Regions from separate parts of the Paenibacillus sp. FSL E2-0151 genome, predicted to be linked through region 3. Evidence: riboswitches for the same ligand, from Rfam matches in the RefSeq annotation. Region 3 holds a riboswitch; each other region holds the start of a gene.

The links. Region 3 has a riboswitch for thiamine pyrophosphate ahead of MHI55_RS05015 (ECF transporter S component). Riboswitches for the same ligand answer to the same signal wherever they lie in the genome.
Region 1: another riboswitch for thiamine pyrophosphate. It lies ahead of thiC (phosphomethylpyrimidine synthase ThiC); the one in region 3 lies ahead of MHI55_RS05015 (ECF transporter S component).
Region 2: another riboswitch for thiamine pyrophosphate. It lies ahead of MHI55_RS02675 (ABC transporter substrate-binding protein); the one in region 3 lies ahead of MHI55_RS05015 (ECF transporter S component).
Region 4: another riboswitch for thiamine pyrophosphate. It lies ahead of tenA (thiaminase II); the one in region 3 lies ahead of MHI55_RS05015 (ECF transporter S component).

Annotation. Positions count from the first base shown of each region.
Region 1 covers NZ_CP150308.1:795,527-801,681, forward strand. The annotation lists gene MHI55_RS03815 (Fe-Mn family superoxide dismutase) at 1-316, opposite strand, end outside; gene MHI55_RS03820 (alpha/beta hydrolase) at 514-1,539, opposite strand; gene MHI55_RS03825 (IclR family transcriptional regulator) at 1,899-2,642, shown strand; TPP riboswitch at 2,792-2,905, shown strand; gene thiC (phosphomethylpyrimidine synthase ThiC) at 3,290-5,107, shown strand; gene MHI55_RS03835 (hypothetical protein) at 5,639-6,155, opposite strand, start outside.
Region 2 covers NZ_CP150308.1:540,372-546,526, forward strand. The annotation lists gene MHI55_RS02665 (ABC transporter permease) at 1-579, opposite strand, end outside; gene MHI55_RS02670 (thiamine-binding protein) at 579-869, opposite strand; gene MHI55_RS02675 (ABC transporter substrate-binding protein) at 1,092-2,132, opposite strand; TPP riboswitch at 2,352-2,464, opposite strand; gene MHI55_RS02680 (NAD(P)-dependent oxidoreductase) at 2,610-3,365, opposite strand; gene MHI55_RS02685 (VOC family protein) at 3,383-3,769, opposite strand; gene MHI55_RS02690 (hypothetical protein) at 3,944-4,453, shown strand; gene MHI55_RS02695 (MFS transporter) at 4,875-6,110, opposite strand.
Region 3 covers NZ_CP150308.1:1,080,225-1,086,379, forward strand. The annotation lists gene MHI55_RS05000 (radical SAM/SPASM domain-containing protein) at 1-856, shown strand, start outside; gene MHI55_RS05005 (pectate lyase) at 1,204-1,872, shown strand; gene MHI55_RS05010 (copper amine oxidase N-terminal domain-containing protein) at 2,048-3,001, opposite strand; TPP riboswitch at 3,167-3,277, shown strand; gene MHI55_RS05015 (ECF transporter S component) at 3,507-4,100, shown strand; gene MHI55_RS05020 (ABC transporter ATP-binding protein) at 4,101-5,672, shown strand; gene MHI55_RS05025 (energy-coupling factor transporter transmembrane component T) at 5,647-6,155, shown strand, end outside.
Region 4 covers NZ_CP150308.1:3,700,512-3,706,666, forward strand. The annotation lists gene MHI55_RS16700 (PRD domain-containing protein) at 1-261, shown strand, start outside; gene MHI55_RS16705 (endo-1,4-beta-xylanase) at 557-3,229, shown strand; TPP riboswitch at 3,436-3,533, shown strand; gene tenA (thiaminase II) at 3,646-4,308, shown strand; gene MHI55_RS16715 (spore coat protein) at 4,520-4,816, opposite strand; gene MHI55_RS16720 (hypothetical protein) at 4,828-5,028, opposite strand; gene MHI55_RS16725 (zinc-dependent alcohol dehydrogenase) at 5,060-6,155, opposite strand, start outside.

The DNA of each region.
Region 1 (6,155 bases), 280 kb from region 3:
CCAGAAGAACATACAGCTGTTTGATGAACTCTCTCGATTGCTGCCGAGCTGCCAACACAAGTTGATCGATACAACGAACCATGTAGGGAGCAGGTGGATGGGTTGCGGGCAATAGTTGTTTTAAAAGCTGATTGGCTACTCGCTCACTGTTTGCAAAGATAGCCTCCCATTCCTCCAGTAGCTTGACGTATGGGGGCTCCAGATCAGGAACCAGGGCACGAATGACGAGTGTATGTTCTTTCTCCTGTTCTTTCCAGAAACGGATTTCCTCCAATGTCCGCAGAGGCAGCAGGTGACCATATCCATACCAGTTCATATACGCGAGACCTCCTTTAGAGAAATTCAAAAATGCATAAATAGTTCATATAGGTAACCTAATCCGACAAATGATCTATGCGTTCAGACCATCTGTTCATGCGTCCCAAGAGTATATTCTCCGAGCTTGTTGTCCTATGAGTGCAAAAAAAAAGAGCCCCTGAGGGCTCTGGAAAAAATCCAATGATTGAAATTTGGTTATTGTCCATTATTCGTGTTCTGCACATCGTCACTGCTTGTTTTCGTTACATTACTGAGGAAAGTTGAGACACGGCGCAGATATTCCTTTGGATGCTCCCGGAAGATCAACTCATGATGCGCATCCTGGACAATCCATACATCGGAGTACGGATTGGTCTGGTTGGCGGCGAGTTGCTCCGCAATTGGATAAGGCGCCTTCTCGTCCTCTGTACCATGGATGAAGAAAATCGGGAACGGATAATCTTCCTTTTTCACTTCCTGGTATGGAATCTGTTGTAATCCGGTACCATTCAGAACAGGGAACAACAGTTTCATGATCTCCAGTGTAGGCTGACGCGGGAGATCGATCTGGTTGTGAATATTGTGGTACAGCGTATCTGGCTCCAGCAGGAACGCACTGTCCAGAATCATCGCATCTACTTCCTGCGTAATCAGTCCGGTTTGAAGCGCCGTACCGGCACCCATGGAGAAACCCCAGACAACCAGTTCCTGCGCACCGCGCTGCTTGGCGAACTGGATCGCACCGAGCAATTGCTGTGACTCAGCTTTGCCACCTGTGGCTACAGCTTTGTTCACCTGTGAGGCGAAGCCATAATCGAACATGACCACGTTAAACCCAAGTTGATGGGCATAGTGTGCCAGGTCATACATGGGTACCCATGTTTCTTCACGATTGGCACCATAGCCGTGACTGAAAATAATCGTTTTGCTTGCAGCATTGTCAGCAGGTATATACCATCCCTGCATCGTCCGGCTGCCATCTGCTGCCGGGAACGTGATATCTTCATACTTCATGTTCTTGGCTTGCATCGGATTGGAGAAGACTGGCGCTACCGTTGGATTGGATAATACCCATGCGATATAACCATGCAGTGCAATAAAACAAAACAGTAGAAAAAATACAACGGAGAGCAGCAACGCTACGATAATATGTTTGAACCGAATCAGCCTCGGTGATAGGGAAGAGGGCAGATCGGACACTTTTGTTTGCAGCGGGGCTTCGCTCTGGGATGATTGATACATGAATGCCCCTCCTTTGAAGTTCAGTTGAAGATAACAACGACATGTAAAGAGAATTGCGTCGATTTCAGAGCCTGCTTCAGAGCGATATCTTAATGTAATATATCTTTATCGTATGTTCCAATATAGTCAAAGTCAATTGATTGAGGGCATTTGTTACGCAATTGTTATATAGTTCTTAAGATATATGGGTAACATTACCTTAGTGTGTAAATTACAGGGGATTAAGTCTTATAAAAAGGAAAAATTTACACGTTGGCCTATTTTGATTTTGGCTCTTTTTGGTTTACAGATGAGACCGTTTCTCATATAATTTATGTAACCAAGTTTCATGTGATGAAACATGAGGAGGGCATTATGCCATGGAAGATCGCAAGTTAACCGTCCGGGCTGTGGAACGGGCGCTGGATATATTATTATGTTTTACCACACGCAGTGATCTGGGACTCACCGAAATTGCCAGCCAGATTGGCCTGCACAAAAGTACAGTGCACCGTTTGATGGCTACGCTGGAGGATCGAGGGTTCGTGATCCGCGATGCAGCAACAGAGAAGTACCGACTTGGCATCCGAATCTGGGAGCTGTCAGCTCATATGTCCCGCAGTGATGATCCCGCTATTCTGCTGCTGCCTGCGATGGAGCGACTGAGAGATCGATTGGGGGAGACCGTGAGTCTGTACCTGCGTGACGGCAGTGAACGGATTCGGATTCAGGCTGTGCAAAGTGATCAGGCGATCCGCCGAGTTGCTCCCGTTGGTGTTAGACTCCCGCTGTCTGTGGGGGCTTCCAGCAAAGTCCTGATGGCGTTTGCCACGGACGAGGATCGTGAAGAACTGATGAACGGGCCGGAATGGCCGGTGTTTATTGATCCCGCGGTGTATTTAGCGCAGATGGGAGATATCCGGGATAACGGATATGCCACAAGTTACGAGGAACGTGAGCCGGGAGCTGCCGCGGTATCTGTACCGATTATGGATCGCAGAGGCAATATTGCAGCTGCCCTCTCGGTCTCAGGACCTGTCAGCCGACTTTCGCAGGAGACATTGCATGAATACGCACCTGTGTTGAAGGATGCTGCTACGCAAATGGGGCTCATGTTATCCTGATGTTGAGGTAAGTTTTTTCTCCAATAGAGTTTGATCATTTGGAATATAAAGGTTGTTTTTATGTTCCGGTTGCGCTACTCTGTAATGGACGGCTCAACGGGGCCAGCTTCATTGAATATGAACGGCGGCTTATGTAAGCCGCAACTTATTAACGTTACTGGGGGAGTCCGAATTGTCCGGACTGAGACGGAATCGCATGAGATTCCGGACCCTTTGCACCTGATCTGGATCATACCAGCGTAGGGAAGTAATCGGCGATATGACCACAACCACCACATGATGTGACCCTTGTAGGGCTCCGTTAAGGAGCTGCATAAAGGTGCATTATTGGTGATGGACATAAAAGTCGGTTCCTTCGGGGACCGGCTTTTTTATATACAGGGAACGGGCGATATAGCGCGGATTTTATGGGCCTCTTTTTCGATAACCTGCGGAAGTGGGCTTGGATGAGGAGGGAAGTCTTATAGATCGATGATCTGTGGCAGCCTCCGTCTGTTGTTAACTGTACATGAAAAGTGTCTCCCCTGGTCTGGTGTAGGATCGCTCTTTCTTCTCTGCATTGCGCATGATTTGGGACAGGTACGTAAGCGAGCTAACGATGAAACCAACCAAACAAGCGACGAACACTGAGGAGGAGACAAGCGAACATGAGTACAGGAAATCAAACGGGACAACAAGCGACGGAACAGGGACATAACGATCAGCAGGTGGAAAAAGAAACAGGAGCGGCCGGACGGGTTCAGCCCTTTCCCGGTAGCCGCAAAGTCTACATTCAGGGCTCACGGCCGGACATTGCTGTACCGGAGCGTGAGATAGCCCTTCATGACACGAATACTCCCCAAGGGGTGGAGCATAACGAACCGCTGCGTGTCTACGATACGAGCGGCCCCATGACCGATCCCGAATTTCATGCGGATATCCGTGCAGGTCTGCCAGCCCTGCGCACTCGCTGGATCACAGAGCGTGGCGATGTCGAAGCTTACCAAGGCCGTACAGTTAAACCGGAGGATAACGGACTGAAGCCCGGAGGGAAGAGAGCTGGCGCTGAAGAGTACCCCGGATTACGAGGCAAACCGCTGCGAGCACAGACAGGACGCTGTGTGACTCAGATGCACTACGCGAGACAGGGAGTCATTACGGCAGAGATGGAATTCGCCGCCATTCGTGAAGGCGTGGAACCGGAATTTGTGAGGCAGGAATTGGCAAGTGGACGGGCCATTCTGCCATCCAACATCAATCACCCGGAGAGTGAGCCGATGTTGATCGGTCGTCATTTTCATGTGAAGATCAATGCCAACATAGGTAACTCTGCCGTATCTTCCTCCATTGAGGAAGAGGTCGAGAAGATGACTTGGGCGGTACGATGGGGATCGGATACGGTGATGGATCTGTCCACAGGCAAAAACATTCATACCACCCGGGAATGGATCATCCGTAATTCACCTGTGCCGATTGGTACGGTACCGCTGTATCAGGCGCTGGAGAAGGTGAATGGCGAAGCGGAAGCGCTGACTTGGGAGTTGTACCGTGACACACTCATAGAGCAGGCAGAGCAGGGCGTGGACTACTTTACGATTCATGCAGGTGTACTGCTGCGTTATATCCCGATGACCGCCAAGCGAATGACAGGCATTGTGTCTCGGGGCGGTTCCATTATGGCAGCATGGTGTCTGGCGCATCATCAAGAGAATTTTTTGTACACCCATTTTGAAGAAATCTGCGAGATTATGAAAAGGTATGATGTGGCGTTTTCGCTGGGAGATGGACTTCGTCCAGGCAGTATCTACGATGCCAATGACGAAGCTCAGATGGCGGAACTGGCCACGCTCGGGGAACTGACGCAGATCGCATGGAAGCATGATGTGCAGGTGATGATCGAAGGTCCGGGGCATGTGCCGATGCACAAGATCAAAGAGAATGTGGACTTGCAGATGGAGATCTGTAAAGAAGCACCGTTCTACACACTTGGGCCGCTAACGACCGACATTGCGCCAGGATATGATCACATCACATCCGCCATTGGGGCAGCCATGATTGGTTGGTTCGGCACGTCCATGCTCTGTTATGTTACGCCAAAAGAACATTTGGGCCTGCCCAACAAGGATGATGTGCGGGAAGGGGTTATCGCCTACAAGATCGCAGCTCATGCCGCCGATCTGGCAAAAGGCCATCCACGTGCCCAGCGCCGCGATGATGCATTGTCCAAAGCGCGCTTCGAATTCCGCTGGCGTGACCAGTTCAACCTGTCGCTGGACCCGGAACGTGCGCTGTCCTACCATGATGAGACACTGCCGGCAGAAGGGGCCAAAGAAGCTCATTTCTGCTCCATGTGCGGACCAAAGTTCTGTAGCATGCGCATCACGCAGGACATTCGTGCCTTTGCCGCTGATAAAGGATTATCCGAGAATGAGGCTGTAGCTGCCGGGATGCAGGAAAAGGCCGAGGAATATCGGACACGTTCCTAGGCGCCGGTACAGCGAAAGCTGGGCAATCTGACATCGTTTGAAGGTGAGAATACTGCTATCATGTCGTCTTCTTCATCTTATTGATCAGCGTCCTGATACTTTTTATCAGCATTATGGTTGATTGTCTAGCAGATGTTTAATAAAATGAATGTAAGTAAACACCAATAAGAGTAGCCAGGCCAATGGCTACTCCTGCACAGCATTTGCGGTGGGTATTCCTCCGAGTGCAGCAAGTTCAGATGAAGTGACCCGTCAGGCCGTCAACCTGTGGCGGGTCACTTCTTTTTACGATCGATGTATGTCAGGAGCGCAATAATTAACATCGCGAACACGATTACGTCGTTAAAAGAGAAGTTCATAGGATCACCTCCCACTGGAGGCAAGCCTATTTCCCACCACAAATTGGCTGTACAAAGTGATTATACCATTTGAAATGCTCTTGTTCGAGAGCATTTTTATTTTGCAAAAGGAGTCAATATAGTAGTTTTCACATGTTTTTAGTGATTGTAATACTTCACTCCAAATCAGCCTCTACTGTCGAGCCAGGCCCAAATTCTTCTCCAAATACACCGCAAGCAATGCCAGCGGGCTATGGATTGGAACACCGCGATCTATTGTAACCTGTGCAGCAGCGGGAGCCATAGACAGTTGGGCCGCCACTACCGCTTTACCCGGGTACTGCTCAGCAATCTGCTGTAAGCCTTCTCGTACCGCTTCGAGATACCCTTGCTGATCTCCACGCATAATCAACTCAAATGTCCCAGGGATGCACACCGCTTCCGTCTGAGATGTCTTGGCAACGTGTAGTTGCCCATTCTCATCCTCTTGCTGTAATGTCTGATTCACCCGCGCCATCGTTCCTTCAATGGTTGCCGGGTTGGTGAATGCGATTATGTAATCTCCTGCTACTCGCCGCATCTCCTGCAATAACGGATCATCTATGCCGATCACAGGCACAGGGACCTGTGTGGCTTCCTGCTCCAGTACTGTCGCAAACAGGGTACACGTGACCAGAATGGCATCGGCATGACACTCAGCGATCCATTGG
Region 2 (6,155 bases), 540 kb from region 3:
GATGATGGCGCCCATCACGCTATAGGTAGCGGCGATTTTGACACCGGAGAACACGGATGGCAGCGCATGGGGAAGCTCCAGCTTCCAGAAGATCTGATGACGTTTCGCACCAGCCATGCGCATATAGTTCATCATCGCCGCGTCAGTACGGGTCAAGCCATCCATCGCCGCCACTGCAACAGGGAAGAAGCAGACGAGGATGATCGTAATCAGCTTGGGCAACAGCCCGAATCCAAACCAGATTAACAGGAGCGGCGCGAGCGCGATGGTTGGGATATTTTGACTAAGAATAAGTAAAGGGTACAGGGCTGACTTGAGAAAAGGGACCAAATGCAGCACCATCGCTATCAGTAATCCGACCGCTGTGCCAGCCGCGAATCCAATCAGCGTTAACTGAATGGTTGCGGAAGCGTGCATGCCAAGCCGCTCGGCCTGGGTTGCGGCTTCGCGGGCGATGTCGGACGGTGCAGGCAGCATCCATTTCTCAATATGGAAGAGGGAGACGGCTCCCTGCCATATCGCTATAAAGAGAATAACCGCCACAATGGGCGGCCATACACTCTTGAAATAGGCATGCATTAGCGATACTTCTCCGTCAGGGTATCCATGCTGAAGCCAGTAGGGCTATGGGCGATTTTGATCTGGGAGATGATGCTTGGGCTGCCAGCCTCCACGAGTACCTCGTGCATTTTACGGACAACCTCCAGCAGTTCCTCCAGTTCCCCCTCCATCGTGGTGTCGAGTGCGTTCACCTGATATTTCAGGCCGGATTGCTGAATAACTTCAATGGCGCGATCTACGTAAGGATAAGAGTTCTCGCCATTTGGCGTTTTGGGAATAACCTGAATGCTAAGTAGTGTGCTTGCCATGAGAGATCACGGCTCCTTTCGTGATATATAAAATGAACTAATGACTGTTACACTTGCCACTTCGATGACAGAATAACCTTCCAATCGCTGTTATCCCCAGATTTTTGATTCCCTTTCTCTAAAGGGAAAATCCGGTGATAAAGGCGACCGCTTCGCTTTTTCACGTTATTTCTGTCCTCTCCGTCCTCATGTAAATATTAAGTTCGTTTTATATGAGAAATTTTATTGGGGTAAAAACTCGTTCGTATATGCCTTGCTCACATCGATCTGTTCATCCAGCAGTTTTTTACTAAACATCCAGTCGGTGTAGTTCTGCCACACTTCCTGCTTTTGCTCACCCCAACGCGGGGCGTCATCTGTGTACTTTGGACTAAGCCATTTCTGGCTTGCCAGTACCAAGTCTTTATCCAGATCCGGTACGGCCTTGATCAGAATGTTTGCTGCGTCTTCCGGATGATCAATTGCGTATTGATACCCTTCGGAGGTGGCTTTCAGGAATGCTTTCACCAACTCAGGGTCGTTTTGGATCGTCTGCTCGTTTGTTACTAGTACAGGCGTGTAGTAATCCAGTGCATCTGAATAATCCTTCACATATAACATGTCGATCGGTTCTCCGCGCAGTTCGGCTTCAATACCTGTCCAGGCGTAGAAAATCCATGCAAAATCAATGTCCCGTTTTACTGCGGTGAAAAAGTCGGCGTCACCCATATTAATGTTTTTCACTTTGGATACATCGGCTCCGTCGCCTTCCATAATGGATTGCATCACGGCTTCTTCGACTGGGGAACCCCAACCGCCATAGGTTTTACCTTCAAAATCTTTCGGTGACTTGATATTCCGATCCGCCGGAGCAGCGAAACCAGATGTATTATGCTGAATAACTGCTGCGATGGAGACCAATGGAACACCCTGTGTGCGGGCTTGAGTTACACTCTCCTGATAACTTACGCCAAAAGGCACTTCATTCGAGGCAACCATTGTATCTGCGCCACCGGCACCTGGTTGTACAATCTCCACGTTCAAGCCTTCGGCCTTATAAAAACCTTGATCTACAGCTGCATACAGGCCGGTATGATTCGTATTTGGTGTCCAGTCGAGCACCACTTTAATATCTTTCAGGGCGGCAGTGTCACCTTCGTTGCTGCTTTCCGTATTTGTGTTGCCGTTCTGCCCAGCTGGGGCAGCTTCTTTGCCACCACATGCGGCTACAGTCACCATAAGCACGCACAAGAGCAACAATCCCATCGTTTTACGCCATTTCATCTGTGGTCTCTCCTTCGGTATGTCCGGCCGATTGGCACGGGGTACTCCTTGGCTTCATATCCAATCATCTTGCATAAATCGACAGATTTATACCAGTTGAGATCTGGATAACGTCACTTTTTTAGCTCTCTGGCTATATAAAAGAACATTAAAAAAGCGTCCCGTATTCCGGGACGCGTGCAGGCGTTAGAGAGGTGGCGTTCAGCCATAGGGCTGTGCCATTTCGATATACTCCGATTCCTACGCTGGCATGATCCAGATCAGGTCTAAGGGTTAGTATCTTGGTGGGATACACTCTCAGCCGGCCAATTCCGACTCCCCTGGGAAACTATGAAGTTACGGGCATTACTAGGTGTAATTATAGGCCAGCAGGTGGAACGTGTCCAGTCAGGAACTGGATGGGGACACGTATGAACTTATCAAACAGGCCGTTATACATATGTATAAGAGCCTGTTTGGATGTGTTATTTTCAATAATTATCGTGGGGAATCATATAAGGCAATCTGACTGAGTGCAAAAGCATCGGATTTTGGGTCATAACCTACCTGTTTCTGAGTGGTTTCCAGATTTAATCGTTTAAACCGATTATTCGAGATCCCATGCAGTATGGTGAAGGGTTCAAGATCGGTAGTTGTAATTGCTTTGAACATCAAATCACACAAGTCAGCCGGACTAATGTACGCGCTCATATCCCTTGCCTCCAGCACGGGTCCGTCCGGTTGAAAATCATCATATGCACCTATACGTACCGCAACACTTTGTAAACCTTCGGTATACGCAAAATAGGAAGCGAGCGATTCTCCAAAACATTTGCTAACCCCGTACAAATTCCGTGGACGTGTTGGCATGTCCGGATAGACTTGAGCATCAATGGGATACCCCTCAATCGTCTGTGCACTGCTTGCAAGAATGACTCTTCGTACACTTTGGTCTTTAGCTGCACGGAATACATTAAATGTACCTTTGATATTGATGTCCAACAACGATTCATAAAATTCGGCATTCGGAGAAGGATCTCCAGCCAGATGTACAACCACATCCATGCCTTCGCAAGCACGCTGACAGGCTTCGGGGTCTGTCACATCCAGTGTCATGATCTCATGGCTGGTCCCTTGATACGTATGCAGTCTGTCGATATTTAAATCCGTTAGTCGCAGGCGAAATGCTTCTGACAAGTGTTGGGACAAGTCACGTCCAATTTTTCCGGCTGCGCCAGTAATTAAAATGTTCATGAAATCAGCTCCAATTCTTAGCGCTGGAAGAACTCAATCCATTCCTTTTCAGGTCCATAGATGAAGAAATAGCGGTAACCGTTAGGCAGTGTGATAATCTCTCCGTCGATAAATTCGGCTTCGGTGGCTTGAATGCGTTTGTACTCAGAATCAAGATCATCCACGTGGATCGCAAAATGGTGCACCGTACCTTCAGAAGGCAGGTTGTCGCTGTATCCTTGAATTAGCTCAATCTCAGTCTCGTTACTTCCATTGAAGCCGAGAAAGGCGAGCTGAATGACGCCGTTAGTATGGGTTACGCGGTCTTTCAATTCAAGACCAACAATCTCCGTATAGAAACGCAGCGTGGTCTCCAGATCACGCACGGCAATGCCGACGTGGTCAATGCGTTTTTGAAAACTCACAATCAAAAACCTCCTTATGTAGTGAATGTTTCTACCATTTTAAGGGATATCATAGAGCTGTACTACATGGTTGTCAAATCCAATTTTAAATTGGAAAAATCATAATTGTTCACAGAATGTTCACTTATGCGGAGGGTTTGGTCATCTCTATAATTACGAAGGTAAACAGAGAGGATGAGAGAATTGCCAACCAGCAAGAAGGAACAAATTATTTTCGGATTAATGATGTGTACAGGAATGGTCTTGGTCATGATGTTCTTCAATCTATGGCACAGTGGGTTACTCGGCAAGATGTCCCCGCTTGAGATACTGCTTCAATTCATATTATGTTTTGTCATCGCGTTTCTGGTGGAGTCTTTCATTGTTGGCCCTGTGGCGAGAAAGATTGCATTCTCCTTGCCCTTTGACAAGTCCAACAAGATTTTGGGTGTGCTCGTCATGTCATTTTTCATGGTGATTGGCATGGTTCTGATCATGTCCATGTATGGAATGATTTCAGCGTATCTTGCAGACCAATTAAGTGGGGGTTCCATATTCCGTACCTATCTTCAGACGATCGCTCGCAACTTCAGCCTGGCGCTTCCATATCAGTTAATCATTCTGGGACCACTCGTGCGATATGTATTCGGTAAATTCATCAAGGATAACGGGCCCGTAATGCCTGTCGTTAACAAAAGTGTGTGATTCGGCTGGCCCTAAGTATTTCCTGGGCAATCTTGTGCAAATGAATAGATATTATTCTCACCTTTAATGAAAGGTGATGAGAGAGGCAAAGATAGGGCACTGCCGCCATATTACAGCGCTAACGAATCAAGAACACCTTATTAGGCCTGTTTTTAGGGAATGAAAAATCTAACGAATCTCAGCGGCGTTATTATGCAAAAAACCTCCAACAAGGCATTTAATTGAAGCTAATTATCTATAATAACGTCTCTAGGATTCGTTAGATTTCAAATATGCAGAAATGGAGGGGAATAGCGTGTGCTAGGTTCGTTAGAACAGAGTAACACTACAAAAAAATGCCCACCGTCAGGTCATGACAGTAGACATTACAATTTCTTTAATAGGTATTTCTAATCCTCAGGACTGGATCAACACAGAACTGTTAAGTCGCAGAATTCACCATATGTTTGTTCTGCCATTGATACGTGATCACGCTAATGACAAGTAGGCCAACTGCAAAGATGGCAAGCATCCATGCAGACTGATTAACCGCCAGATGATCAAGACTCCATCCCGTAGTCAAAGGCAGAATGGCACCGCCAACCCCACCTGAGGCAATCAAAATGCTGGGTGTGGATTCTTCTGTTCCGGGCAGCAGTTTACTGGCGAAGACAAGGGCAATGGAGAATATCCCTGACATCGCAAGTCCAAGCAGTAAGATGATGAGAAATGCAGACCAGATTTGGTTTGTAAATGGAAATATCATTAACAAGAGAACAGATGCAAGACAACTGTACAGGACATATACGCGGTATTGGAATTTCTCTGCGATATAACCGGCGAAGAGCCGTCCCACGGACATGGCAATCCAGAAACAGGTGACACTAAGGGCTGCTCCGGCTTCCTTCATGTTCATTTTCTCAATCAGGATCGCCGGCATGAAGTTCGCAAGACTCATCTCTGTGCCAACATAGAGGAAGAAGAACAGGACGAATAATACCAGAAGAGTCCTGTTACGGCCACGATAGGTTGGACTGGATGTACTTGCAGATGCGGGATGCATCTCACCCGATGTCCCAGCAGAGTGCGTATTTACGGAAGCATGATTTGAACTCTGTCGCTCCAGAAACTTATCGAGTTCACCGAATGATCCTTTCGCCCAGAAAACAAAGGTCAGCGCTGCGCAGATCGCAACAACGAGAAAGGAGAGACGCCAGTTTCCGGCAGCAATCAGACCGCTGGCAATGAGCGGCATGACCATCGCCCCAATCCCGAATAACACTTCCAGTCGACTCATAGCAACGGCTGTATTGTCTTTGATTGCAGCGATGATAATGGTGCCAATAACAGCTTCAACCATTCCGAATCCAAAGCCGGCAGCGGGTGCAATGACGAACATCCAGCCCCATGGTGGCAGCAACATGTAGGATAATTCTGCAATACAGAGCAACGCTGTGGCGATTAACAGGCCTCCCCGTTTACCAAAGCGTCTGTTCAGCCATGGAGATAACAATACACCACCCAGGAATCCGGCAAATTGGGCAAAGATCAGCGTTCCGCCTTGGCTATAATCTTTGCCGTAATGTTCAAGTGCAACCGGTAGAATGGAACCGAGCACAACGTGGGCAAGTCCAATCAGGAAATAGGACAGACATCCGATCCAAAGTAATTTTTTCATAGAGAACTCCTTCTACTTATATACATAAATTGAGGATCACAATAA
Region 3 (6,155 bases):
ATATATTGAGATCACGAGTATCTGCAATCTGGCATGCAGCTTCTGTCCGCAGACACAGCGTGCCAAAGGATTCATTGACCCTGAAGTCTTCAACAATATACTGGATCAAGTTAAACCACACACCAATCATATTTACTTACATGTCAAAGGTGAACCCTTGTTGCATCCCAAAATAGATCTGTTGCTCGATTCCGCACATGAGAAGGGACTCAAGGTGAACATTACAACGAATGGTACACTGCTGCCCAAGACTCAGCATAAATTGCTTGGCAAACCGGCGCTGCGGCAGATGAATTTCTCCCTGCACAGCTTCGATGGGCATGAAGGTTCAACAGATCGTGACGGGTATCTGCGTCATATTTTGTCCTTTGTACACGAGGCCGTTAAGCACAATGTCATCATTTCATTCCGGTTGTGGAATCTGACACAGGATAACTTCACAAATGCTCAGATGAATCGAAATCGGGAGACCCTTGAAGTATTGGAACGTGAGTTTAATCTGGACTTCCGCATTGAGGAAAAAGTAGTTCCAGGCAGCGGGGTCAAAATTGCCCCGAATGTATACCTGAATCAGGACCATGAGTTCCAGTGGCCAAGTCTGGATGCACCTGAAGATGACGGTAAAGGCTTTTGCCATGCACTTCGCGGTCAGGCAGCTGTGCTTGTAGATGGAACGGTGGTTCCATGCTGTCTCGATGGCGAGGGTGTGATTAACCTTGGTAATGTGCACGAGAAGTCATTCTCGGAGATTATTGAGGGTGAGCGAGCGAACAATCTGGTATATGGCTTCTCCAAACGCGAAGCTGTAGAAGAGTTGTGTAGAAAGTGCGGTTATCGTCAGAGATTTGGAGCCTGATATCTTATATCAGCAAGCCAGAAGCCATTCAAGATCACACATTTGGAGACAAATGCAGTGGTCTTTCTTTGTTATCGGGGATTAAGTGAGGGGTATATACGTTACAAATGAGCATACCAGAGGTTGATATGAGCATATTGCTTGAGAGACCTAGCATGCAAAAAATGCCGATATGACAGGGATTGTACGATGTCATGATATATCTGATCTAATGATTATTCTAGTTACCTCCCTTATTTGGTAAGATTAGGTTGTAGATCGGACAGAGGTGCACCTCTGAAGATCTTCCAGTACAAGCCCAGGCTGTACACTACCAAAAAACGAGAGAATAAGGGAGGAATAAAGTTATGAAAAAAATGTTGACGTTGTTACTGTCCGCTGGTTTGGTTGCTTCTATATTTGGTGCAGTTCCGGCTGCGGCTGCGCCTACGGTTGTAAATTCAACCATTGTGGTTCCAAAGGGCACGACCTATGACGGCCAAGGTAAAACATTTGTAGCCAATCCTTCCACACTGGGCGACGGATCTCAAGCAGAAAATCAGAAGCCAGTCTTCCGTCTGGAGGCAGGGGCCACGCTCAAAAACGTAAACATTGGATCACCAGCTGCTGATGGTGTTCACTGTTATGGCAACTGTAATATATCGAATGTGGTCTGGCAGGACGTGGGCGAGGATGCACTGACATTGAAGTCTGCCGGAACGGTTAACATTACCGGTGGGGCAGCGTATAAGGCTTATGATAAAGTGTTCCAGATGAATGCAGCTGGAACAATTAACATCAAAAATTTCCGTGCAGATGATATTGGCAAACTGGTTCGCCAAAATGGTGGAACTTCCTTTGCAGTTAACATGACGCTGGATAACTCCAACATTTCCAATGTGAAAGATTCGATTATGCGTACAGACAGCAGCACATCACAAGGGAAAATTACGAATACCCGTTATTCCAAAGTGCCAACCCTATTCAAGGGATTTGCTTCAGGTAAGACCAGTCAATCCGGCAATACGCAATATTAAACAGGAGATTGAATCGCTGGAGTTGGTAAAAGTTAAGCTCCACTTGTGATTTGAAGTTAAAATATAACGCCAAAAAGAGCGTCCCAAGGTCATTGCCACAATGACTTTGAGGGCGCTCTTTGTAATGCAGATGTGATAATTTCTGCTGAGCAATGTCTTATAGAGGATGCTCAGACTATTTCTCTCCCGGAACTTCAACGATGACTTTGCCTTTCTCGGGGACAACAGAACCGGTATCAATAGAGCCCAATTTGTTCATGATCTCGTAAGAGGTTTCTTCAAGCATGCGAGAGTACTTGAATGATACGAGTGTTTGACCTGTTACGGAAGGACGAGTCCCTGCTTCAGCAACGGCTTTGTTTTTAATAAAGAACAGGTCACCGATGGTTCCGGCATTTTTGCTGATGTTAGCCTGCCATTGTAACAGTGCACTTCCATTTTTAAGGATATAATAACTGATCAGATCGTTATCCTCAACAACGAAAAAACGATCTTTTTTACCTTGCTCAAAGATGTATTCAATGGATGAATCCACCGGACCCAAAGGATTGCGAATGTCCAGACGTGCTTGTCCCAGTTCAGAGAAGCGTGGCAGATGCAGTGCGGCTTCACGCGTCACAGTCAGATCGGAACTGTTATATTCTTTTACAATCGTAGCATCGGTAGTGTAAATATAGGCTTCCTTGGCCTTCTGGTTCCACTGCACCTTGGCACCAAAAGCTTCACCGATGGCACGGAGCGGAAGCATCGCTTTACCATTCACCAGAATCGGCGCTGAGGATAATGTCGCATTCTGACCGTTTTTCTTCATTGTTTTGCTGTTAGGTGTAAGGACATACTTATCGCTGCCTGTGCTAATGCTGATCTCTTTTGTTTTGTTATTGTAACCAAACGTATAGTTGCCGAGGAATTGAAGCTCCGTCAATGCCACGTACGTAATACCCTGCCGTATGACAACATCATATTGAGCTTGAACATTGTTAATATAAGCTGTCGGTTTAGGTTTAGTTGCTGCGGCTTCCGCCACAGTGGATGAGAGTAAGGCAGGTGCCGTGCCTGCGGTGAGTATCGAAGCGGCAAGGACCATTTTCCATGTTTTAAGCTGCCAAATAGAATTGTAATCTTTCATCACTATCAATCTCCCTTCTAATGTTTAAGACGGACCACATAACCTAAATGTTTCATATTATGGAAAGTGAACCATCAGATTATTTCCCCTATTACCCCAAATGAAGCATGATGATTTTTCTAGGGATTGCCACAAATACCCATCTGATGTACATTAGAAGCAATGAAATAAGTGAACCGGGAGCTCAATGAAGTTGGGCTGAGAGAGTGGCCTTGTGCCGCTGACCGTACATCTGATCTGGGTAATGCCAGCGTAGAGAACATGGATTTGCGATATGTAAGGGTGAATTGTGGGAATGAACGTGGATGAACAACAGACCTCTTTGAACTGTGGTGGTGTATCTGCCATGACGGAGGGGGGCTGGTTGATATTCCGTATTTTCGACATCCATCCAATACATCATTGTGAAGATTGTCCACTGTGCGTGAGGCCTGCCCGGAACCGGGGAGGCTTTTTCGTTTATTTTGATAACCCTCACAGGGAACAAAGGAAGGACGTAGAGAACATGGCAACAACAGCAGGCAACAAGCGATTGAAACTAACGGATATTCTGGTAACCATCGTGATCGCAGTAGTGTTTGGGGTGATATACAAGATATGGGGACCTACATATGACTTGATGAAACCATTTGGTGTTCATGCGGAGCAGATGATCTACGGCATGTGGTTTATGGCGGGCACGTTTGCTTTTGTTATCATTCGTAAACCAGGCGTGGCTATTCTTGCCGAAGTTGCGGCTTCAACGGTAAGTGCTTTCTTGGGTAGTGAATGGGGCATGTCCACACTGGTGTATGGCCTGTTGCAAGGATTGGGAGCTGAGATATTCTTCGCCGCATTTTTGTATCGCAAAACCAATCTGTTTGTCACCTGTCTTGCAGCCATAGGAGCTGCAGCGGCTTCGCTTTTGCTGGATTACCAATACGGGTATATTGATTCACTCTCGGCGTGGAATTATACGCTATTTATCGGATTCCGCTTCATTGGAAGTATTCTGATTGCTGGAGTGTTCGCTTATTATCTTGCCAAAGCATTGGAACTAACCGGTGTAACGCGTTCGCTCAGACCGGTATCCAAACAAGATTATGAGGCGCTGGATTAGATGAACGGGGAAGGGAATTCGCAAGCGGTAAGTGTCACCAATCTAAGATGCAAGTTCCCGGGAGAGAAAGCCTTGGTATTTCAAGGCTTGTCTCTTTCTGTGCGTCAAGGAGAGAAAGTGCTTCTGCTTGGTCCAAGTGGCTCCGGTAAATCGACGTTATTGCAAATTTTGAGCGGTCTGATACCACGTTCGGTTGAGATTCCGATGAAATGTGATGATATTCAGGTTCCCGCCAAAGCAGGAGTGGTCTTTCAAGATCCGGATACCCAGTTCTGTATGTCCTTTACGGATGAAGAGATCGCATTTGTTCTGGAAAACCGAAATATTCCGCGTGAAGAGATGCCTGCTCTGATTGAATATTATCTGAAACAAGTGGGGTTATCCTTTGAACAGAATCGTGTATTGATCCAGTCCATGTCTCAGGGGATGAAGCAGCGTCTTGCGATTGCTTCGATGCTTGCCATGGACCCGGAGGTATTGTTTTTGGATGAACCCACTGCACTGCTGGATGATGAGGGGACTTCCCAGGTATGGGATACCGTCAAACGGATCGCCAGTGACAAAACGATCATCATCGTTGAACACAAAATAAACAAGATTGTGGATATGGTCGACCGCATCATTGTGTTATCACCTGAAGGAAAGATTGTGGCGGATGGGCTAGCACAGCAGGTATTTACAGATGAACGGGGCAAGCTGAAGGCTTATGGAATCTGGTATCCGGGTGTGTGGGATGAGCACGAGCAGGCAGCTAAGGAAGAAGAGGGAAGTACTTCTGGAGAGCTTCAAGTGTGTGTGGATCACGGCATCTCAAGTTTGGAAGCACAGCAATCGTCTGGCTTATCCGATACACCGGGTATATCCCCCATATCTCACGTCTCACCCTTATCGCCTGTATCACCCGGCTATCAGCCTGCACTGGACTTGCAGCAGTTCACCGGATGGCGTGGGAAAACACCCTTCATTCAGTTAGAACAGGCCAAAGTATGGCATGGGGATTGGATTGGTATTGTCGGAACTAATGGAGCTGGCAAGAGTTCATTGTTGTTATCTCTGATGAATATCCTGAAAACAACAGGTCATTATGAGGTGGACGGTCAGCCTTCTGGCAAAACGGAGCAGCTTGCAGATCAAATCGCGTTTGTATTTCAGAACCCGGAGTTTCAATTTGTGACCAACACCGTCGCGGAAGAAGTGGAATTCTCATTGCTAGGGGGCAGGCTGACAACGGAAGAAAGACTTGTCAGGACTGATCATATGTTGAATCAATTTGGATTAATCGACCTGTCCGAGCGCCATCCCTACCAATTATCGATGGGGCAGAAACGACGCTTGAGCGTTGCCTCTGCACTGGTGAGAGAGCAGCGAATACTGCTGTTGGATGAACCTACTTTTGGACAGGATGCCCGCAATACGTTTGCCATGTTAGCACAACTGGAGCAATTGCGGAGAGAGGGAACAGCTATTGTTATGGTTACCCATGATCGTGAAATTGTAAAAAGATATTGCACCCGAATCTGGACGGTAGATGAGGGGAGGTTAACTGATGCAACTGTCGTTTCCTCACCGTGAAACCTGGCTTCATAACGTCAATCCGGGATTAAAGATGATCATTCTGACGATGATGTTTGTCATCGTTATCCTCATTCACAATCTGAATGTAATGGCCAACGTTGCGGTGGCGATGATGTTATTACTGTGCTGGACAGGTCATCCGTGGTACAGATTGATACTGTACGCATCACCATTCATTCTGGTTTTTATCTCCACGTCTACAGGTATGATGATGTTTGGTAAGGGCGAGACCACATGGTATAACTGGGGATTGATCCATATAACCGAAGAGAGTTTCTATCGCGGTCTGCACTTGGGTTTTCGCTCGCTGACTATGGCCGCGGCTGGGTTGCTTTTTGGTCTTACGACAAAACCAGTACGGCTGTTTTATTCCCTGATGCAGCAATGGAAGCTTCCTGCAAAATATGCCTATAGCTTTCTGGCCGCGATGCGCATGATCCCCATTTTGCTGGATGAATTCCAGACGCTCCGTTATGCGAT
Region 4 (6,155 bases), 2.6 Mb from region 3:
ATCCATTATGTGAGACTTGTCACACATTTGCAATTCTTCATCCAGCGTTTACAAGAAGGACGTCTGGGCAATTCGGCGAAAGATTTTATATTTCAGCACATGGTGAAGGAGCATCCGCTTGAATACAAATGCGCGGAGATGATTAAAACCTACGTGCAGAATATGCTGGATATCTCCATATCAAACGAGGAATTATTATATTTGATGATTCACATAGCTCGAATTGTGCAGGAGGATCAGGGTCACGAGGGACGATTATAAAACAAAGTTTATATGCCTGTTAGTGAACAGAAAAAAGATACTTTCTAACGATGACCGTTTTCTCGTATTTTATCGGGAAACGGTCTTTTATTTTTGCAAATATGTAGCGGTTTTTTGATATCCCTTGCGAACGAACTCCAGCTTCCTAAACCCACATAAGATTACCAAGTGATAACATTTTATTGTAATTATTGTAAATTTGTTATATGTAAGCGCTGTCTAAAGAGCTATAATCTATTTATCTGGATGTTAATCCGTTCAGAAATACTTAGACCAAATTAAGAGGAGGAATTGTATGAAACGGTTAGGCCAATGGAATATAACGGCCTTGGTTCTTGTGCTGGTACTCGCCATGCTTCCATTTACGAATGTCTCACATGCAGCCAAAGCAGTTACGGAAGTGGAGGGAGGTCATTTGAGCACAAACTTTGAAGACGGTACACTTCAGGGATGGACTCCACGTGTCGGTAGCGAAAGGCTGACAGTGACACAGCAGGAAGCACACGAAGGTCAGTCCAGCATGCTGGTCGCCAACCGTGAGCGTTCCTATCATGGACCGATGTTATCCATGAAGGATCTGCTTAAGCGTAACCAAGAGTACGAAATTGCGGCATATGTAAGACTTACTCAGGAGCCCACCACGGATCAAACACTACAGCTCACCACATATAAAAAAACAACTTCCGAAAGCTGGAACCCAATCGGTAGCGTGAAAATTGCCAAAACAGAATGGAATACATGGCACAAGATCACCGGAAAATTTCAGTATAGCGATGATCCCACTGAATTGAATTTGTTCATCGAAACACCCTACATCTCTGAAGATAGCGTAGATACGTTATCGTTCTATGTGGATGATGTATCATTTACTCTGGCCGAGCAACTGGAGATTGAAGAAGGTATTCTGTCTCTGAAGGACCTGTATCAAGATGATTTCCCCATTGGTGCAGCGGTGTATCGCTGGCAGTTGGAAGGCGCATACGGACAACTGCTCACAAAGCACTTTAACAGCTTGACCGCAACCTATGAGATGAAACCGAAGTACATGTCTCCTTCCGAAGGTGTTTATGAGTTCGAGGCAGCCGATCAATATGTTCAGTTCGCCGAGGAGCATGGTATGGGCGTACGCGCACATGCGTTGTTGTGGCATATTGATGCAGCAGAGTGGATGTTCAAGGATCCTCAGGGTAACCCTGCGAGTCGAGAATTACTACTTGCCCGGATTCAGGATTACGTTGAAACCGTCATGACCCGATACAAAGGTAAGATCTATGCCTGGGATGTGGTAAACGAGGCGATTGCGGATAGCAATGGTGATGCCAACGGTTTACGTAAAAGTCCCTTTTATGAACTAATTGGTCCGGATTATATTGAGAAAACCTATGAATTCGCTCGTGCAGCCGATCCGAATGCCAAATTATATTACAACGAATACTTCACGGAAATCCCTGAGAAAAGAGAGCATATGTATCAGTTGGTCAAACGACTGAAAGAGAAAGGGCTCATCGATGGTGTGGGTTTGCAATCCCACTATAACCTGGAATCCCCGCCCATCAAGGAAATTGAAAAAACGATCAGCATGTTCGCCGAACTTGGATTGGATATTCAGATCACGGAACTGGATGTGGATAGCGGAATTCCATTTGGTGAAGAGATGTCCGATGAAGTTGCAGTAAAGCAGGCGTATCGATATAAGGAACTGTTGGATTTGTACAAAAAACACAAAGACCACATTTCTTCAGTTACCTTATGGGGACTCCAAGATGAGAAGTCTTACAACAACCAGGCTATGCTGTTTGATTCAGCCCTTAAGGCCAAAAAAGCATACTGGGGACTTGTGGATGAATCCAGCTTGCCTGTGTTGACACAGAGAGCCGTCTCACTTTCGGGTAAACCGGATATCAAAAAACAGTCACAAGATCCGCTCTGGAACAAAGCGGTGTCTACTCCACTGAAGGGTGACTCTGCGGGATCAGCCAGTTTCCGCACCTTATGGGATCATAGTAACCTGTATATCCTCGTGGATGTTCAGGATGCGAAGGCAGATGTGAATGACAAAGTAGATATCTTTGTTGATCTCAATAATGGCAAGACCACTTCATATGAAGTAGATGACCGACATGTAATCATTAAGCGGTCGGGCAAAGCTGAGGGCGTGGAGAAGCGTTCATATCGTGTACGCGAGACCAAAGCCGGATATCAGGTTGAATTGTCCATTCCGTGGGGTGGTATCCAAGTCGGATCAGAATATGAAGCCGGATTGGATATCCGTGTGACTGATGGCGGTTCAAGTGGGACACAACCTTATAATCCACTGTACTGGAATGATCGAACACAATCTCAGGAACAGGATACAAGCAAATACGGCGTGATTCAGCTTGCCCCTATGCCCAAATCTGCACAAGCTGTACAAGGGATTGTTCAGATTGATGGGAAGAAAGACACATCATGGAATAAGGCTGCACCGATTGAAGTAAACCGGTTGAACCAAAGCGAAGGTGCAGAGGCAGTGGCTCGCGCAATGTGGTCAGGTGAATATCTATACCTGCTGATCGACGTCACTGATCCAAACATCATCACAGATAGCATCAACCCATGGGATCAGGATTCGGTTGAGATTTTCCTGGACGAGAATCACCAGCGCACACCGTATTTTCAATATGATGATGCCCAGTTCAGAATCAGTGCAGACAATGTAGGAACCTTTGCAGGGGGTGCCTCACCTGGACGCCTTGTAAGTGCTGTGAAGAAAACAAATAAAGGATATCTCGTAGAAGCCCGAATCCAGTTACATTCACTGACGCCCAAAACAGGAAATGTTCTCGGTTTCGAGCTTCAAATTAACGACAACCAGGGCGGAGGTAAGCAGAGCGTAGCCAAGTGGAATGATACGACCAATGAGAGCTGGAGAAACACTTCCCAGTACGGAATACTCACTTTTGTCGGAAAGAACAAACTCGGACATTAAACCATCGGCAGTAGTTGCAAGAATAGAAAACATCATAACAGTGGCTAAAACTCAACCATTGTTGTGATGGTTTTCATCGTTTACATACGTCACCAAAGGTGATGAGGGGCGATACAATCTGCCTTGACTATATTTAACAGCCCTTGATATACTAAATGGATGTTATTTTTTCTTTTATGGGAATAAGAAAGTAATCAACTACATACAACCGTTTGCGAGGGAGCCTTAACCGGCTGAGAGGGTGTTAAACCGACCTTACCTGACTTGGATAATGCCAACGTAGGGATGCAACGATGAAACACTGTACTTGGGTAGCTCATGCGAACCCCCTTGTTTTAGTGTATTTGTCTGCGAAACATCCTATGGATGTTTCGTTTTTTTGTTTTTAATACGTACATTATGAATTGGAGGAACACATGTTGACTATTTCAGAGAGACTATATCAGGCAGCACAGCCCGTGTGGAAGGAATGTCTCGAGCATCCCTTTGTTAAAGGAATCGGAGATGGTTCCTTACCGGTTGAACAATTTCGTTATTATTTGCTGCAAGACTACTTGTACCTGTTCGATTATGCCCGTGTATTTGCACTAGGTATCGTCAAGTCGCACGACCCCAAATTGATGCAGTTTTTTAGTAAAAACGTAGATAACATCCTGAATGGTGAAATGAAAATTCATCGTTCTTATATGGAGCGATTAGGAATTACAGAGGATCATGTGTTCCAGGTAAAACCTGCACTGAAAAATGCAGCCTATACTAACTATATGCTCTCTATTTCCCATGCGGGTGGCATAGCAGAAGTACTTGTATCCATTCTGGCCTGCTCATGGAGCTATGCGGAGATTGGTCAAGTCCTTGCTCAAAAGCCAGGTGCAGCTGATCATCCTTTTTATGGAGAGTGGATCACAGGATATGCTTCCTCTGAATACAACAGCAACAATCAATCCCTAGTGACGTTAACGGATAAGCTATTAGAAGGCTGTAGCGAGGGAACGTACCAACGGATGGAAGATATTTTCGTGATGTGCAGTCGCTTTGAGCTTGATTTTTGGGAGATGTCATGGAGGTTGGAGCCTTGAGTTCACTAATAGTTAATTCAATTAGCGAGCAGCGTCCATAAACAGTCTCAGGATGAAAAATAAGTAGATTTAAGTAAAGGAACGCTTGTATATGCGTGTTTCGTGACGATGCCAAAAAAAGGGCGGAGTGTATCCGCCTTTTTTATTGTTGAAATTCTTGACACAGGAACATTTTGTTCACTGAAGTCTCTAGCTAAAATCAAAAAGGGTGTCAGGACGGAATGTTCATAGCAGTCTGAATATTTTTCAGATCGAGCTGAATTTGCTCTGCAATATGGTAAGGGTGGTATAAGCCATGCTGCACCATGTAATTTGATATCTTTTCATGAGAGTCTATGGCTTCATCGAGCTGTTTCATCAAAATTTGTTTGATTTCGGGGGTGGCACATTCGGTCACAGCCATGGCGTAGTTTCTGACACCGCTCTTGGCGTTCATCAAAAAATCCATTGCGATCACGTCATCGGTCAGCGTATTAAGACCAGTCATGTGTTCTAATATTGGGTTCATTTTTTTATCTCCTATACAGTCGCTTTAGACAGCACTCCACCGAGCTCCTGAAGCTGCTGTTGTGATAATGTCGCATCTTGTTGCAAAATTTGCTTGAGCTCCGGGTCGGTTACCAGAGCTTGCATGGTCTTGGATTTTGTCATGCAAACCGTCTTGAACGCAGCTATTTCATGCACCTCGAGCATCTCATGCAAAGCGTATGTGGAATCCATTCAGATTGTCCTCCCATGTATCAATTCATATTTAAGGCTTTAAGATGACTTTAATGCAATCGTCCGTTTTTGTATCGAACACTTCATAGCCCCGCTTGGCCTCGCTGAGCGGAATGACGTGCGTAACAATGTCCCCAGGGTCCACTTTGCCAGACGTAACCAACTCGTACATGTATGGCATGTAGTGAATGACCGGAGCTTGTCCGGAACGGATATTCACGTTTCGCTGCATGATGTCACCGAGCGGGAATCCGTTATAACGTCCGCCGTATACACCAGTGACTTGAATGGTGCCACCTTTGCGGACAGCCTGAGATGCAATGATAAATGCACTCATGGTGCCGCCTTGCAGTTTCATACCGCTGGCTAGAAATTCAAGATCGCTCATCTTGCCGTCCATTCCTACCGCATCAATCACGACATCGGCGCCGCCTTTGGTCATTTCCTTGAGAGTGTTCCCAATATTCTTATCCTGTTCGAAGTTTACGATTTCCACATTGTTTGTTCGCTTTGCATGCTTTAAGCGGTAATCGACATAGTCGACGGCTATGACCCGCTTAGCTCCTTTCAGCCAGCAGAACTTCTGGGCCAGGAGTCCGACCGGACCGCAGCCGAGCACGATGACTGTATCACCATTCTTAACGCCGGCGTTATCTACGCTCCAGAATGCCGTCGTCATGGCATCGGCGATCAAGCTTAGCTTTTCGTCCGGTTGTTCGCAGTTTTCAGGGATCTTAAAGTGGGTAAAATTGGCAAATGGGACCCGTAAATATTCGGCTTGCCCGCCGGGATATCCGCCGGTCGTTCCGGAGTAGCCGAAATATGCGCCCATATCCCCGTGTTCGTTTGAATTGTCACATTGGCTTTCCAGCTGATTTTTGCAAAAAAAGCATTCTCCGCATGCGATGTTAAACGGAATGATCACACGGTCACCTTTTTTTACCTTGGTCACGCCAGGACCTACTTCTTCTACGATCCCCATCGGCTCATGCCCGATGACATAGTTTTCCTGAAGGTTAGGGATCATCCCGTGAATAAGATGAAGGTCAGAACCGCAAATGGCGGTACTGGTGATCTTTACGATCATATCGTCCGGTTTCACAATCTTCGCATCCGGCACCTCTTTG